DNA from 4 places in the Kosakonia sp. Marseille-Q7440 genome. Region 2 is predicted to be linked to each of the others. Evidence: predicted binding sites of a transcription regulator. Region 2 holds the regulator's gene; each other region holds the start of a gene.

Region 1 (4,071 bases), on a different contig from region 2:
GGATAAGGCGTAGCCGCCATCCGGCAATGGTGCCGCGGAGATAATGCCGGATGGCGCGTTACACGCTTATCCGGCCTACACGGTTCCAGAACGATCACACTGGTTCGCTCTGCTCCTCGAGCTGCACCGGCCAGCGGCGGAAAATCACCACCGCCCACACCAGCGCGGCAATCGCCGGGACGGCACCGGCATAACCGATGGTATTCATCGACCAGTGCAGGCTAACCTGATTGCCCACCAGCGCGCCTGCGCCGATACCGATATTGAAAATCCCGGAAAAGAGCGCCATCGCCACGTCGGTCGCATCCGGTGCCAGCGCCAGCACTTTCACCTGCATACCAAGGCCGATAATCATAATCGCCACACCCCAAAACAGGCTCAGCACGGCGAGATAGCTTTCGCTCCCGGCAGCGGGAAGTAGCATCACCAGCGAAATCACCAGCAGCCCGATGGCGCTGCACACCAGCCCGGAGGCGTGCCGGTTGCCGAGCTTACCGAACAGCACGCTGCCAATAATCCCCGCACCGCCAAGCAACAGCAGCAGAATAGTTGCGAAATTGGCGCTAAAGCCCGCTACATTCTGCACAAACGGCTCAATATAGCTGTACGCCGTGTAATGGGCGGTGACCACCACCGCCGTCAGCACATAGATGCTGACCAGCGCCGGGCGACGAAACAGCAGCGGCAGGCTTTTCAGCGAGCCGGAGTGCTCGCTGTTGAGCGTCGGCAGCAATTTGACCAGGCAAATCAGCGTCACCAGCGCGCCCATACCAATCACAAAGAAGGTGGTGCGCCAGCCAAAGTACTGCCCGACGATGCGGCCAATCGGCAAGCCGAGCACCATCGCCAGCGCGGTGCCGGTGGCAAGCAGGCTTAACGCCTGGGCGCGTTTTCCCGCCGGAGCCAGGCGGATCGCCAGTGAAGCGGTGATCGACCAGAAGATGGCATGCGCAAAGGCAATACCGATACGGCTGATCACCAGCACCTCGAAATTCCACGCCAGGAAGGAGAGAACATGGCTGGCGATAAACAGCACAAACAGCGCAATCAGCAGTTTTCGCCGCTCAATATGGCTGGTCAGCAGCATAAAGGGCAGCGACATCAGCGCCACCACCCAGGCGTAGATGGTCAGCATAATCCCGACCTGCGGGGTCTCCATATCGAAGCTCTGGGCGATATCAGAGAGCAACCCCACCGGCACAAATTCGGTGGTGTTGAAAATAAAAGCGGCAACGGCAAGCGTAACCACCCGTAGCCACGCGACTTTACGTGAAACAGTATTCGTCATCATAAGAGTGCTTTGGGTTGGTTGGAGGGAAGAAGAGGCGAAGATCTTAATGCTTTTGCTGGCGGAAAGACAAACTTTTTGTGATGTAGATCTCATTTTTCATTCAGCAAAAAAATAGCGGTTGCGCCGCTGAAATTTTGCCGTCAGAACAAAAGAAAAGATGAGGAAAAACAATGCAAACAATTGACTTCTATCTGGTCGATGCCTTCAGCGACCATACCTTCGGCGGTAACGCCGCCGCGGTCTGTCCGCTCACCGAATGGCTGGCGGACGATCTGTTACTGAAAATGGCGCAGCAGCATAACCAATCGGAAACCGCTTTTTTTGTGCGCAACGACAGCGGTTTCGAGCTGCGCTGGTTCACCACGCAGGATGAGATCAACCTCTGCGGTCACGCGACGCTTGCCGCCGCTCACGTTATCTTCGAATACCTCGATTATCCAGAGACTGAGATCCGCTTCAGCACCCGTTTTGTCGGCGAGTTAACCGTTGCGCGCAACGGCGACTGGCTGACCCTCAATTTCCCGGCATGGGCAACCCAGATTGTTGAAAATCCGCCGCCGCTGCTGCTGGAAACGCTGGGCATTGCGCAGGCGCAGGCGGTGTATGAAGGGCGCGATTACATGGTCGTGCTGGAGAACCAGGCGCAGGTCGAAGCCTTACAGCCCGATATCGCCGCCATGAAACCGCTGGGAAAAATGGTCTGCGTCACGGCACCGGGAGAGGAGTATGACTTTGTCAGCCGCTTCTTCTGCCCGGGCGAGTCGGTAGCCGAAGATCCGGTTACCGGTTCGTCGCACAGCATGCTGATCCCCTACTGGGGCGAGAAGCTCGGCAAAACGGTGATGCAGGCGCGCCAGGTCTCCGCGCGCGGCGGCGATCTGCGCTGCGAGTGGCGGGGCGATCGGGTGTTGATTGGTGGCCAGGCGACGCTCTATTTAATCGGCAAAGTCTATTTGCGCTAGCACAATGACCGGGGGCGATAGCGCCCCCGCAGCGCGCTTATTACGGCAAGCGCGCGATATTGGTTTTGATCACCTCAACAGAGTGGTTGAACTTCGCCACTTCGTCCTCGGTTAAGTGCAGTTCGATAATCTGCTCCACGCCGCTGTGGGTCAGCACCGCCGGCACGCCAATTGCCACATTGTGCGCGCCATACTCCCCGTCAAGAATGCAGGAGATCGCCAGCGCGCGGTGGCTACCGGTAAAGATATTGCGGCAGATCTCGGCAATCGTGCCGGCAATACCATATTCGGTGCAGCCTTTGCGGGCAAAGATCTCAAAGCCGTGGCGGCGCACGCGATCCGCCAGCGCATCCGCATCCAGCGGCTGGCCGGTCTTTTGTTGATAGACGTCGGCGATGGGCGAGCCATAAATCGATGAGTGCGACCACACCGGGAACTGCGTATCGCCATGTTCGCCCATAATAAATGCGTCAATGCTCTGCGCGCCGATATCCAGCGCCTGCGCCAGCAGACGGCGAAGACGCGTTGTGTCGAGCCAGACGCCGGTACCGATCACCTGGTTGCGCGGCAGGCCGGAGAGGGACCACACCTGCCAGGTAATGATGTCGCAAGGGTTGGTCGCCACCAGAAAAATGCCGTTAAAGCCGTATGCCATCATGGTGGGCACAATGTTTTTAACAATGCGCGCGGTGTTGCCAAGCTCATCCAGCCGCGTCTGGCCAGGCTTCAGCGCGCCACCGGAAACGGTAATTACCGCGATATCAACATCCGCGCACGCCTCGATGGAGCGGGTGGAGATAGACATCATCCCCGGCATAAACGCGGCGGCATCCGCCAGATCCTGCGCGTGTCCCTCTACGCGCGGGGCGTTAACATCCACCAGGATCAGCTCTTCACAAATGTTCTGGTTTAAAAGAGCGTAAGCGGCAGATGCACCAACATTACCGGTGCCGATAATCATCACTTTGCGAGCTTTTGTATTCATGGCGATTCCCTTGTCAGAATATTCTCTTGCGTAAAGTACAGCCTGTTATTGCTGGCGTGCAATATTGTCGCGAATCTATAGGTTATTCATATGAGTTAAGCGGCGGAATTTTCGCTAATTTAACAACGTGATAACTATAAGGAGCCGCTATGTACCGTATTGTTGATGCCACCGCGACGCAGCCGGAGGTGATTGCCCTCATCGCCGCCCTCGACCGCTACCAGACCGCGCTTTATCCGGCAGAGAGCAACCATCTGGTTGACCTGGCTTCTTTTCCCGAAGAGACGCTGATCCTGCGTAAAATCGTGCATCAGCAGGATGCCGTTGGCTGCGGCGCGGTGCTACTTAATGAGGATGGCAGCGCGGAGATGAAGCGGGTATTTATCGACCCGACGCACCGCGGGCAGAAGCTGGGCGAGCAGCTGATTGCCGCGCTGGAGCAGGCGGCGAGCGAGAAGGGGTGCCACACGCTGCGGCTGGAGACGGGCGTCGAACAGCACGCGGCGGTGAAACTTTACCAGCGCTGCGGATACCAGATTTGCGAGGCGTTTGCGCCGTATGATCCCGACCCGTTAAGCGTGTTTATGCAGAAGGCGTTGCGCGCGTAGGCCGGATAAGGCGTAGCCGCCATCCGGCGATCGGCGCGGCACGTTGACTCGGTGGAAGGGGTTCTGTAGGCCGGATAAGGCATAGCCGCCATCCGGCGATGGGGTTTTCATGTGGCATTGGTGGAATGATTCCGTTCACCAGGCGCTGGGGAGTTTCATTAATCACTTATGCGGTGAACGGGACAAGGGAAGCGGCCGCGCTCCCCTTGTCAATCCCCGCGGCCC
Region 2 (4,071 bases):
GTTCCCACCGTCGATACCTCAAACCCCTTTGCCGCCAAAGGCATTCCTTCTCTTGATGAGAGCTTTGTCGTGATTCATTTCCGCAATCTGGAGGGGATCGATTATCCGTGGCTGCTGGCAATGTTGCAGGGATCGTTTATCTCGCATATGGATACGCTGGTGGTGCCGGGCGGCAAAATGGGGCTGGCGATGGAGCTGATTATGACGCCGCTGGTGCAGCGGCTGATGGAAGGCAAAAAGATTAAATAACCCGGCGGGAAGCGCCGCCGGGCGGGCTTATCAGGCTTCGATCACCTCAAAGGAGTGGGTAATCTTGACTGCTTTTTCCAGCATCAGCGCCACGGAGCAGTACTTCTCAGCCGAGAGATCGACCGCGCGGGAGACGGCAGCCTCTTTCAGCGCTTTGCCGGTGACGATGAAGTGCAGGTTGATATGGGTAAAGTAGCGCGGTGCTTCTTCACGGCGCTCGGAGGTCAGCTTCACTTCGCAGTCGGTCACGTCATGACGCCCTTTTTGCAGAATCGACACCACGTCAATGGCGCTGCAGCCGCCGGCGGCCATTAAGACCATCTCCATCGGGCTGGGAGCTTTGTCCCCGGAGTTGCCATCCATCAGGATTTGGTGGCCGGAAGCGGACTCACCAAGGAACGTTAACCCTTCAACCCATTTCACTCGTGCCTGCATGTTCATCACTCCGGTATGGCAAATTTTTTCACAGATTACGCGTACATAACAAAACGCGCAACGGAAGGCGACCTGCGTCATGCTGAAGCGAGACACCAGGAGACAGGCGCCAAAAGCTATGCTAAAACAGTCTACATGCTACAGAGAAACATTGACGTTACGAATGTACGCAAGGGATATCATACATTAGAGACCGCAGATGTCGCTGACGGTCCACTTCCCGGGATTTGGGAAGCTTTGATTGCAACCCCAGAAGCTGAATGATTCACGCCGTTTCTGGAGCCAGCTTATAACAGAGGATAATCGCGCATGGTGCTTGGCAAACCGCAAACAGACCCGACTCTCGAATGGTTCTTGTCTCATTGCCATATTCATAAGTACCCGTCGAAGAGCACGCTGATTCACCAGGGTGAAAAAGCGGAAACGCTGTATTACATCGTTAAAGGCTCAGTGGCAGTGCTCATCAAGGATGAAGAGGGTAAAGAGATGATCCTCTCTTACCTCAACCAGGGCGATTTTATTGGTGAACTGGGCCTGTTTGAAGAAGGTCAGGAGCGCAGCGCCTGGGTTCGCGCCAAGACCGCCTGTGAAGTGGCGGAGATCTCCTACAAAAAATTCCGTCAGCTTATCCAGGTGAATCCGGATATTCTGATGCGCCTCTCCTCGCAGATGGCGCGTCGCCTGCAGGTGACCTCGGAGAAAGTCGGTAACCTGGCGTTCCTCGACGTGACCGGCCGCATTGCACAGACTCTGCTGAACCTGGCAAAACAGCCGGACGCCATGACCCACCCGGACGGTATGCAAATTAAAATTACCCGTCAGGAGATCGGTCAGATCGTCGGTTGCTCCCGCGAAACGGTTGGCCGCATTCTTAAAATGCTCGAAGATCAAAACCTGATCTCCGCCCACGGTAAAACTATCGTCGTCTACGGTACGCGTTAATCTGCGAAATGGCGCATCGCTCATGCGGTGCGCCGTTTTTGTTTTCCCATGTGGCGCAGGCTGATTTATCACCCCGAAATCAACTACGCACTGCGACAAACGCTGGTGTTATGCCTGCCTGTGGCGGTTGGGCTGCTGCTCGGCCATCTGCAACAGGGTCTTCTCTTCTCGCTGGTTCCCGCCTGCTGCAATATTGCGGGCCTCGATACCCCGCATAAACGCTTCTTTAAACGCCTGATTATCGGCGGCTCGCTGTTTGCCGGCTGTAGCCTGGCGGTGCAGCTTTTGCTGGCGGAAAATCTTCCGCTACCGGTGATCATGACGGTGCTAACGCTGCTGCTGGGCGTGACAGGTGAAATCAGCGCGCTGCATGGCCGCTTACTTCCCGCATCTCTCATTGCCGCCATTTTTACTCTCAGCCTCGCCGGAAACATGCCGGTGTGGGAGCCGCTGCTGATCTACACCCTCGGCACCCTGTGGTACGGGCTGTTTAACTGGTTCTGGTTCTGGCTATGGCGCGAACAGCCGCTGCGCGAATCCCTCAGCTTGCTCTACCGGCAACTGGCGGACTATTGCGAAGCGAAATATAGCCTGTTAACCCAACACATCGATCCGGAAACCGCGCTGCCGCCGCTGCTCGACCGCCAGCAGAAAGCGGTGGATCTGATTAGCCAGTGTTACCAGCAGCTGCATATGCTGGCGGCCAATCAGAACAACGATTACAAGCGCCTGCTGCGCGTCTTTCAGGTCGCGTTGGATCTGCAGGAGCATATCTCTGTCAGCCTGCATCAGCCGGAAAAGGTGCAGAAGCTGGTCGAGCGCACCCACGCCGAGCAGGTGATTCGCTGGAATGCGCAAACCGTCGCGGCTCGCCTGCGCGTGCTGGCAGATGACATTCTCTATCACCGCTATCCGACCCGCTTCACCATGGAGAAGCAGGTCGGTGCGCTGGAAAAAATTGCCCGTCAGCACCCTGATAATCCGGTCGGGCAGTTTTGCGCCTGGCACTTCAGCCGTATCGCCCGCGTGCTGCGCACCCAGCGCCCGCTCTACATCCGCGATTTGATGGAGGATAAGCAGGAGCGCCTGCCGCTGATCCCGGCGCTAAAAAGCTATCTGTCCCTGAAATCGACCGCCCTGCGCAATGCGGCGCGTATCAGCGTCATGCTCAGCATCGCCAGCCTGATGGGCAGCGCATTAAATCTGCCGAAACCTTACTGGATCATGATGACGGTGATGGTGGTGACGCAGAACGGTTATGGCGCGACGCGGGTACGCATTGTCAACCGTGCCGCCGGCACGCTGGCCGGGCTGGTGGTGGCGGGAATGACGCTGCACTTTCATGTGCCGCTCGGTTTTACCCTCGCTGCGATGCTGATGATCACCTTGAGTAGCTATCTGATTATCCGCAAAAGTTACGGCTGGGCGACGGTCGGTTTCACGATTACGGCGGTCTATACCTTGCAAATCCTGACGCTTAACGGCGACCAGTTTATCCTCGCCCGGCTGGTCGATACGCTGATTGGCTGCCTGATTGCCTTTGGCGGGATGGTGTGGCTGTGGCCGCAGTGGCAGAGCGGCCTGCTGCGCCAGAATGCGCACGATGCGCTGGAGGCCTATCAGGATGCGATTCGCCTGATCCTCAGCAATAACCCGGAAGCAACGCCGCTGGCCTGGCAGCGTATGCAGGTTAATCAGGCGCACAACGCCCTGTTCAACTCCCTCAACCAGGCGATGCAGGAGCCCGGCTTTAACAGCCGCTATCTGAGCGATATGAAACTGTGGGTGACGCATAGCCAGTTTATTGTCGAACACATTAACGCCATGACGACGCTGGCGCGCGAGCACACCATGCTGACGCCGGACCTGGCGCAGCGCTATCTCGAATCATGTGAAATTGCGCTGCAACGTTGTCAGCAGCGGCTGGAGTATGACGGGCCGGGAGAGTCCGGTGATGTGAATGTTATGGAAGGACCGGAGACGCTGACCCACGGCCCAATGAGCACGCTGGAGCAGCATTTGCAGCGCATTATTGGGCATCTGAGCACCATGCACACCATCTCGTCGGTGGCATGGCGTCAGCGCCCGCATCACGGCATCTGGCTACGCCGACGTCTTACGCGTTAACCACGCTCGCAACGGCCTGCGCAAAGCGCTGCATCCCTTCATCAATATCCTGCTCCTCGATAATCAGCGACGGCGCGAAACGCATCACATCCGGGCCGGCATTCAGCACCATCACGCCCGCTGCGGCAGCCGCATGCAGGAAATCGCGTGCACGGCCTTTGTATTGCGGCTTCAGCTCGGCACCGATCAACAGCCCCATACCGCGAATATCGCTGAACAGATCGTACTGCTCATTAATTTGTTGCAGATGCTGAACAAAGTGCTGACGTTTGGCACTGACGCCATTCAGCACTTCAGGGGTGTTGATGATATCGAATG
Region 3 (4,071 bases), on a different contig from region 2:
GCTGTTCTGGTTTGTGGTGGGTGGCCCCTGGGGGCCGGTATTGCTGGTCGGATACGCCTTTTTGCGCGCATGGCAATACTGGCTGGCGCGCTTTCAGACGCCGACCGAGCGGCAGCAATCGGGCATCGACGCGATTTTACATCTGCTGGACTGGATACCGGTGCGCCTTGCGGGCGTGGTCTATGCGCTGATCGGCCATGGTGAGAAAGCGCTGCCGGCCTGGTTTGCCTCGCTCGGCGATACCCATACCTCGCAATATCATGTGTTAACGCGGCTGGCGCAGTTCTCGCTGGCGCGCGAGTCGCATCATGATAAGGTCGCCACGCCGAAAGCGGCGGTGTCGATGGCGAAGAAGACCTCGTTTGCCGTGGTCGTGGTGGTGGCGGTACTGACGATTTACGGCACGCTGATGTAACCGCGTGCCGCCGGTTTACTGATTATCCGCCGCCGGGATGCCGAAGTCAGGCATCCCGTTTTCCTGCCAGCGAATCGTTTTCAGGCGCGTATGGCGGTTGGGATCGTAGAGCGGATCGCCCTCAATTTCGGTGTAGTTACGCGCGTGATAGACCAGCACATCTTCCCCCTCCGGCGTCTGCGTAAAGCTATTGTGTCCCGGGCCATACTGGCGGTTTTCATAACTGGTTTTAAACACCGGCTCTGGCGATTTATGCCAGTTTTGCGGCTCAAGTGGGTTGGCGTCGAGATCGATCCACAGCAGCCCCATGCAGTAGTTCTCGTCCGTCGCGCTGGCAGAGTAGCTGATAAAGAGCTTATCGTTGTGAAACAGCACCGCCGGGCCTTCGTTAACCAGAAAGCCGCGGCACTCCCACGCGAACTCCGGTTTGCTTAACATCACCGGCTCGCCTTTCAGCGTCCACGGGTTTTCCATCTCCGCCAGATAGAGATTGGAGTTGCCCGCAATATCCGGCGCTTTTTGCGCCCAGAGATACCAGCGCTTGCCCTGATGGACAAAGGTGGTGGCATCCAGCGCAAAGGTGTCGAACGGCGTCTTAACCTGGCCTTTCTCAACCCATTTTCCGCTGAGCGGATCGGCATCGGCGCACTCGAGCACAAACATGCGGTGCTGGAACATATTCAGCTTATCGAGCGCCTTTGTTCCAGCGGCGGCAAAGTATAAATACCATTTGCCTTCAATATGATGCAGCTCCGGCGCCCAGATAAGCTCGCTCATCGGCCCGCTTTGCGGTTTACGCCACACGACCGCCCCTTCGGCGCTGCGCAGCCCGTCAAGCGTGGCGGCGCGGCGGATCTCGAGGCGGTCGTACTCCGGCACCGAGGCGACAAAGTAGTAGTGGTCCTGATGGCGCAGAATAAACGGGTCTGCGCGCTGTTCAATAAAGGGGTTCGGCCAGGTTTTCATTATGCATTCCTTACGTTTTTCGCCGCCGGTACGCTCTGGCTGTCGCTCAGTTCGTGGTAGTTAATGCGGCGTTTTTCCAGATCCGCCTGGATCTGTTTCATCAATTCACGGTCTACTTTCAGCAGACGAACCACGCCTGCGGTGATGAGATATCCGACGCCCGGGATCACCGTAAACAGCAGCATAATGCCGTTGATGGCGCTGGCGCTCTGCTGTTTGGCACCGGCATCGTAGCCATACCAGGAGAGCAGGAAACCAACCATCGCGCCCGCTACCGCCAGCCCGACTTTCAGGAAGAAGAGGTTGCCGGAAAAGCTGATGCCGGTGATACGTTTGCCGGTTTTCCACTCGCCGTAATCATCGACATCGGCCATCAGCGACCAGTGCAGCGGGGAGGGGATCTGGTGCAGGATGTTGAGCAGGAAGTAGAGCACCGCAATCATCACCGTCGCGCGCGGGTCGAGGAAGTAGAAGCCGCAGGAAAAAATCGCCAGCGCGATATTGGTCCAGAAGAAGACTTTCAGTTTGCACCAGCGGTCGGTCAGCACTTTTGCCAGCATGCTACCGAACATCATGCCGACCACGCCGAGGCTGATAAACAGCGTGGCGAAGTGGGTGCTCTCCTGCATCACCCAGGTGACGTAGTACATGGTGGCGGCCATACGGATAAAGCCGGGGCAGACGTTGCACAGCGTCAGCAGCAGAATGCGCACCCACTGATCGTTCTTCCATACGTCCTTGAAATCTTTCTTCAGATCGTCATTGGTCGGCACCGCCGGGCGCACACGCTCGCGCACAGTAGCAAAGCAGTACAGGAACATACACATGCCGATAAATGCCAGCACCGTCATCGCCATCTGGTAGCCCTTGGCTTTATCCGCGCCGCCGAACCACTCCGCCATTGGCAGCAGCGTCAGCGACAGCAGCAGCGTCGCGATACCAACCATCACAAAGCGGTAAGACTGGCAGGCCACGCGCTCTTTCGGATCGTTGGTGATAACGCCACCCAGTGAGCAGTAGGGAATATTGATGGCGGTATAGGTGAGGGAGAGCAGGAAGTAGGTGACAAAGGCATAGATAACTTTGCTGCTGTAGGTCCACTCCGGCGTGGTAAACATCAGCACGCTAAAGACCGCGTAAGGCACCGCAATCCACAGTAGCCACGGGCGAAAACGGCCATATTTGCTTTGCGTGCGGTCGGCCAGCGCGCCCATTAACGGGTCGGTGATGGCATCAATAACGCGAATCGACAGCAGCAGCACGCCGACCAGCGCGGGAGCCAGACCGAAGATATCGGTGTAAAAATAGTTCACAAACAGCATGATAGCGCCAAAGATGATGTTGCATCCGGCGTCGCCCATGCCATAACCAATCTTCTCTTTAACAGACAGTTTATTGGTGTCCATCGACGGGTCTCCCTCTGAGGTATGAGTTCGATTATTCGCCCGTAAATTTTTATTTGCGTAGCAGGATCACGCCGCAGAGATGGACAAAATGGCTACGTAAAGGAAAGTGTGAGGAAGATAACATTGGTTTAACAACCCTCTCCCGGGCGGGAGAGGGGAGGGCAGAAGGGGATTAGTGTGCTTTCACCGCTTTTGCATTTTTCTGTCGTACCAGGTAGCCGACGCCAAGAATGGCAATCCACACCGGGATAAGCCACACGGAGATCGCCATACCCGGCGTCATCACCATGATAACCAGCACCGCCGCCATAAAGATCAGGCAGATCCAGTTCCCCAGCGGGTAGAAGAGCGCCGGGAAGCGCGGTTTCACGCCCTGTTGCTGCTTCGCACGACGAAAACGCATGTGCGCGAGGCTGATCATCGCCCAGTTAATCACCAGCGCGGAGACCACCAGCGCCATCAGCAGCCCAAAGGCGGATTCCGGTGCGAGGTAGTTAATCAGCACGCAGAGCGCGGTGAAGAGTGCAGAGACGAGGATGGTGTTTACCGGCACGCCGCGCTTGTCGGTTTTTTGCAGCATTTTCGGCGCGTTGCCCTGTTTTGCCAGGCCAAACAGCATGCGGCTGTTGCAGTAAACGCAGCTGTTGTAGACCGACAGCGCCGCCGTCAGCACCACGATATTCAGCGCATTGGCTACAAAGGAATCGCCAAGTTCATGGAAGATCAGTACAAACGGGCTGGTGTCAGCCGTTACGCGGGTCCACGGCAGCAGGGAGAGCAGCACCGCCAGCGAGCCGATATAGAAGATCAGGATGCGGTAGATAACCTGGTTGGTTGCTTTGGGAATGCTCTGCTCCGGGTTATCCGCTTCCGCCGCGGTGATACCGACCAGCTCCAGCCCGCCGAAGGAGAACATGATGATCGCCATCATCATTACCAGGCCGCCGATGCCGTGCGGCAGGAAGCCGCCCTGTTCCCATAAGTTGCGAACCGTCGCCTGCGGGCCTGCGCTGTCGCTAAACAGCAGCCAGCCGCCGAAGAGGATCATCGCCACCACGGCCACCACTTTGATAATGGCAAACCAGAACTCCATCTCGCCGAACACTTTTACGTTGGTCAGGTTGATGGCGTTGATAACGACAAAGAAGACGGCAGCGGAAGCCCAGGTAGGAATTTCCGGCCACCAGAACTGGACATATTTACCGACCGCCGTCAGTTCGGCCATGGCGACCAGCACGTAGAGCACCCAGTAGTTCCAGCCGGAGGCGAAACCGGCAAAACTGC
Region 4 (4,071 bases), 240 kb from region 2:
CGCGCCGCCAATCTCCACCAGCTCGCCGCGCGATACCACCACTTCACCACCGGATGACGTTGCCGCCAGCATCAGCAGCACCGCCGCGGCATTGTTGTTGACGATGCAGGCATCTTCCGCGCCGGTTAACTGGCAGAGCAGCGCCGCAATGGCGCGATCGCGATGACCGCGCCCGGCACCGTCGAGATCGTACTCCAGCGTTACCGCCGAGCCCATCGCCGTCGTCACCGCATCAATGGCCGCCTGCGACTGCACCGCGCGCCCGAGGTTGGTATGCAGCACCGTGCCGCTGAGGTTAAACACCGAACGCAACGCGCCACTGTTTTCCTGCTCCAGGTGCTGTAACGCGGCCTGCGCCCAGTTTTCACACCAGGCAGGCAAGCGCCGGGCGTCACGGATCTCTGCGCGCGCTTCATCCTGCAAATGACGCAGGGTTTGCGTGACGCGGCTGTGGCCATACGTGGTTAACAGCGATGCGAACGCCTCATCACGTAACAGGCGATCGGTCGAAGGAATCTGGCTGTAAAGAGTTGTCATGAAAAGGCCCGGCTGTGGAGTTACCCCTCCCGTCAGGGGTGTTGACGTGAGGGGGATTGTACAGCGATTTTCTCAGGCGGGCATAACACGGATCACGCCTTGGGCGGTTCCGTGCGGGCAAAGCTTTCACGCTGGAAGAGATTTTCCACCAGCTTCACCAGCAACGGGCGATTGACGTTCCAGCCCGGCGAGACGCGGCGGAAGTTGAGGTAGCTGATGGCGCAGGCAATCGCGATGGTTGCAAGATTAAGCGTATCGACACCGAGTTCGCCCTCTTGCAGGCACTTCTCCAGCGCATCCAGACCGCGAGAGACTTTTTCCCGCTGGCGCAGCAGTTCCGCCTGCGACTGCTGCTCTACGGGGCGGGCTAATTCACGCACCGAGACCAGCGCAGCGTCCATAATGCCGTCGGCCAGCGCTTCCAGCTGGCGGATTTTCAGCGCCGCCTTAGCATCGTCCGGCAGCATCGGCGGCTCTGCATCCAGCAGGTCAATGTATTGCGCAATGATCGGCGAGTCGTACCACACTTCTCCCTCATCGGTGACCAGCGCCGGTACTTTGCCGAGCGGATTGTAGTGACCGACGCCGCTGTCGGCGCTGTAGGGCTGCTCATTGATAAATTCAAAGGTGATGCCTTTTTCCAGCAGTATGACGGAGATTTTGCGTACAAACGGGCTGGTATAGCTGCCGATCAGTTTCATTGCCGTGTCCTTTTGAAATTTGCCGCAGGGATAAAAAAGAGTGTACGTCACGTGCGGGGGTTGTACAGCGAACCTCTTTACATCGCCCGGCATTAATAAAATAGTCCTTTTAACCCGTGCTGGAATGTCAGGCCGCGAAAACCAGGAACCTCTTACTGAAAAAAAGAGCCTCTCTTAAAGCATAAAAGGCGCGCGTTGCGTTCATCACCGTGTCAATTTCTTATGCCAGCATCATTACCACCTGGATGATGAAAGGGAGTTACATCTTTGGGCTGGTGAAAAGACGCACTTTGCGGTCGATCACGTTCGGAATTTTCCGAGGAAAATATCTTGTGATTGATGTCACAAATTACTAACAAACCTTCGGCAAATAAATGTGACATAACTCACATTTAATGCCCGATGCCGCACAAATTCTGCGCACTGTTCTTTTTTTACACTCATTTTTTGTGACGAAAATCACTGTTAATGGTGGATAACCCCTCTCTTCATCGTGATCGAGATCACATAAAAGTGTGTCATCTGGACAGGTTAACGATTCGGTGCCAGATTCCGCATCACAGACAATTCAGGTCCGGCTACCTCTGCCGCCACATTAACAATAAACCTCGGGCTTCCGGCCTGTGCGCTAGCAAACATAAGAAGGGGTGTTCTATGTCATCCGATATCAAGATCAAGGTGCAAAGCTTTGGTCGTTTCCTGAGCAATATGGTGATGCCGAATATCGGCGCCTTTATCGCGTGGGGGATTATCACCGCCCTGTTTATTCCGACAGGATGGTTACCTAACGAGACGCTGGCGAAACTCGTCGGCCCTATGATTACCTACCTGCTGCCACTGCTGATCGGCTTTACCGGCGGTCGCCTGGTAGGCGGCGATCGCGGCGGCGTGGTCGGTGCTATCACCACCATGGGCGTGATCGTAGGCGCGGATATGCCGATGTTCCTCGGCGCGATGATTGCAGGCCCGCTGGGCGGCTACTGCATCAAGAAATTTGACGCGGCCGTCGACGGTAAGATCAAGTCCGGTTTCGAAATGCTGGTGAACAACTTCTCCGCTGGCATCATCGGGATGATCCTCGCCATTCTGGCGTTCCTGGCGATTGGCCCGGCGGTGGAAGTGCTCTCGAAAGCGCTCGCCGCAGGCGTGAACTTTATGGTGGTTCACGACATGCTGCCGCTGGCCTCTATCTTCGTTGAGCCGGCGAAAATCCTCTTCCTTAACAACGCCATCAACCACGGCATCTTCTCGCCGCTGGGTATTCAGCAGTCCCATGAGATCGGCAAGTCCATCTTCTTCCTGATTGAAGCGAACCCGGGCCCGGGTATGGGTATCCTGCTGGCGTATATGTTTTTCGGTCGCGGCAGCGCGAAGCAGTCTGCGGGCGGCGCGGCGATTATTCACTTCCTCGGCGGGATCCATGAGATTTACTTCCCGTACGTGCTGATGAACCCGCGTCTGCTGATTGCGGTGATCCTCGGCGGTATGACCGGCGTCTTTACCCTGAGCGTGCTGAACGGCGGCCTGGTCTCTCCGGCTTCTCCTGGCTCTATCCTCGCGGTACTGGCGATGACGCCAAAAGGTGCCTACTTCGCTAACCTCGCGGCGATTTTCGCAGCCATGATTGTCTCCTTCGTTATCGCGGCAATCCTGCTGAAAACCAGCAAAGTGAAAGAGGAAGAGGACGATATCGAAGCGGCAACCCGCCGTATGCAGGATATGAAAGCTGAGTCCAAAGGCGCTACTACTGCGCAGGGGACAAAAGATGTCACTAACGATCTGAGCCACGTGCGCAAAATCATCGTCGCATGTGATGCCGGAATGGGCTCCAGCGCCATGGGCGCAGGTGTGCTGCGTAAGAAAGTGCAGGATGCGGGCCTGACCAACATCTCTGTTACCAACAGTGCGATTAACAGCCTGCCGTCTGATGTCGATCTGGTGATTACGCACCGCGACCTGACCGAGCGCGCCATGCGCCAGGCACCGCAAGCGCAGCATATCTCGCTGACCAACTTCCTCGACAGCGGCCTGTACACCGGCCTGACCGAGCGTCTGGCGGCCGCCCAACGCCACACGACTAACGAAGCGAAGGTTAACAGCAGCCTGCAGGACAGCTTTGATACCTCCAACACCCATCTGTTTAAGCTGGGCGCGGAGAATATCTTCCTCGGCTGTAGCGCCACGCAGAAAGAAGAGGCGATCCGCTTTGCCGGTGAGCAGCTGGTCAAAGGCGGCTATGTGCAGCCTGAATATATTGACGCGATGCTGGAACGTGAAAAAATGACGCCAACCTATCTGGGCCAGTCTATTGCAGTTCCGCACGGCACGGTGGAAGCGAAAGATCGCGTCCTGAAAACCGGCGTGGTCTTCTGCCAGTATCCGCAGGGCGTGCGCTTCGGTGAAGAAGAGGATGAGATTGCGCATCTGGTGATCGGTATTGCCGCACGTAATAACGAACACATTCAGGTGATTACCAGCCTGACCACTGCGCTGGATGATGAGACGATTGTCGAACGTCTCACGCACACCACAAGCGTTGAGGAAGTGCTGGCATTGCTGAACCAGTAATCCGCTCCACGTTCTCTCCTCTTCGGAGGAGAGGGCTTGGGTGAGGAGAAGCCGCTGACGTTCCTCACCCCAGCCCTCTCGGGTAAAAACATTGATTAAGGGTCATTCTATGAAAGCATTACATTTTGGCGCAGGTAATATCGGACGTGGCTTTATCGGCAAGCTGTTGGCCGACGCGGGGATTGAACTGACGTTCGCCGATGTTAATCAGGTGGTTCTGGACGCCCTCAACGCCCGTCATAGCTATCAGGTTCACGTAGTCGGT

Evidence for each region. The regulator CRP, encoded in region 2, controls carbon source genes, mostly activating them, when cyclic AMP is high. The targets are predictions, from matches to a motif close to ATGTGANNNNNNTCACAT.
Region 1: ACWPW2_RS09010 (sugar transporter) is a predicted target of CRP. The motif match lies at 1,367-1,384, and genes of this name have one in related genera.
Region 3: ACWPW2_RS02655 (glycoside-pentoside-hexuronide (GPH):cation symporter) is a predicted target of CRP. The motif match lies at 2,894-2,911, and genes of this name have one in related genera.
Region 4: ACWPW2_RS15275 (PTS mannitol transporter subunit IICBA) is a predicted target of CRP. The motif match lies at 1,613-1,630, and genes of this name have one in related genera.

What each region holds. Positions count from the first base shown of each region.
Region 1 covers NZ_CBCPLT010000001.1:1,939,315-1,943,385, forward strand. Annotated here, with positions in the region: gene ACWPW2_RS09010 (sugar transporter) at 95-1,291, opposite strand; gene ACWPW2_RS09015 (PhzF family phenazine biosynthesis protein) at 1,462-2,253, shown strand; gene ACWPW2_RS09020 (L-lactate dehydrogenase) at 2,294-3,238, opposite strand; gene ACWPW2_RS09025 (GNAT family N-acetyltransferase) at 3,388-3,846, shown strand.
Region 2 covers NZ_CBCPLT010000002.1:534,287-538,357, reverse strand. Annotated here, with positions in the region: gene ACWPW2_RS16360 (phosphoribulokinase) at 1-249, shown strand, start outside; gene ACWPW2_RS16355 (OsmC family protein) at 280-684, opposite strand; gene crp (cAMP-activated global transcriptional regulator CRP) at 994-1,626, shown strand; gene ACWPW2_RS16345 (YccS/YhfK family putative transporter) at 1,675-3,753, shown strand; gene argD (bifunctional acetylornithine/succinyldiaminopimelate transaminase) at 3,743-4,071, opposite strand, start outside.
Region 3 covers NZ_CBCPLT010000001.1:590,978-595,048, forward strand. Annotated here, with positions in the region: gene ampE (beta-lactamase regulator AmpE) at 1-415, shown strand, start outside; gene ACWPW2_RS02650 (glycoside hydrolase family 43 protein) at 431-1,381, opposite strand; gene ACWPW2_RS02655 (glycoside-pentoside-hexuronide (GPH):cation symporter) at 1,381-2,787, opposite strand; gene aroP (aromatic amino acid transporter AroP) at 2,960-4,071, opposite strand, start outside.
Region 4 covers NZ_CBCPLT010000002.1:291,105-295,175, reverse strand. Annotated here, with positions in the region: gene selA (L-seryl-tRNA(Sec) selenium transferase) at 1-537, opposite strand, end outside; gene ACWPW2_RS15280 (glutathione S-transferase) at 630-1,238, opposite strand; gene ACWPW2_RS15275 (PTS mannitol transporter subunit IICBA) at 1,893-3,806, shown strand; gene mtlD (mannitol-1-phosphate 5-dehydrogenase) at 3,916-4,071, shown strand, end outside.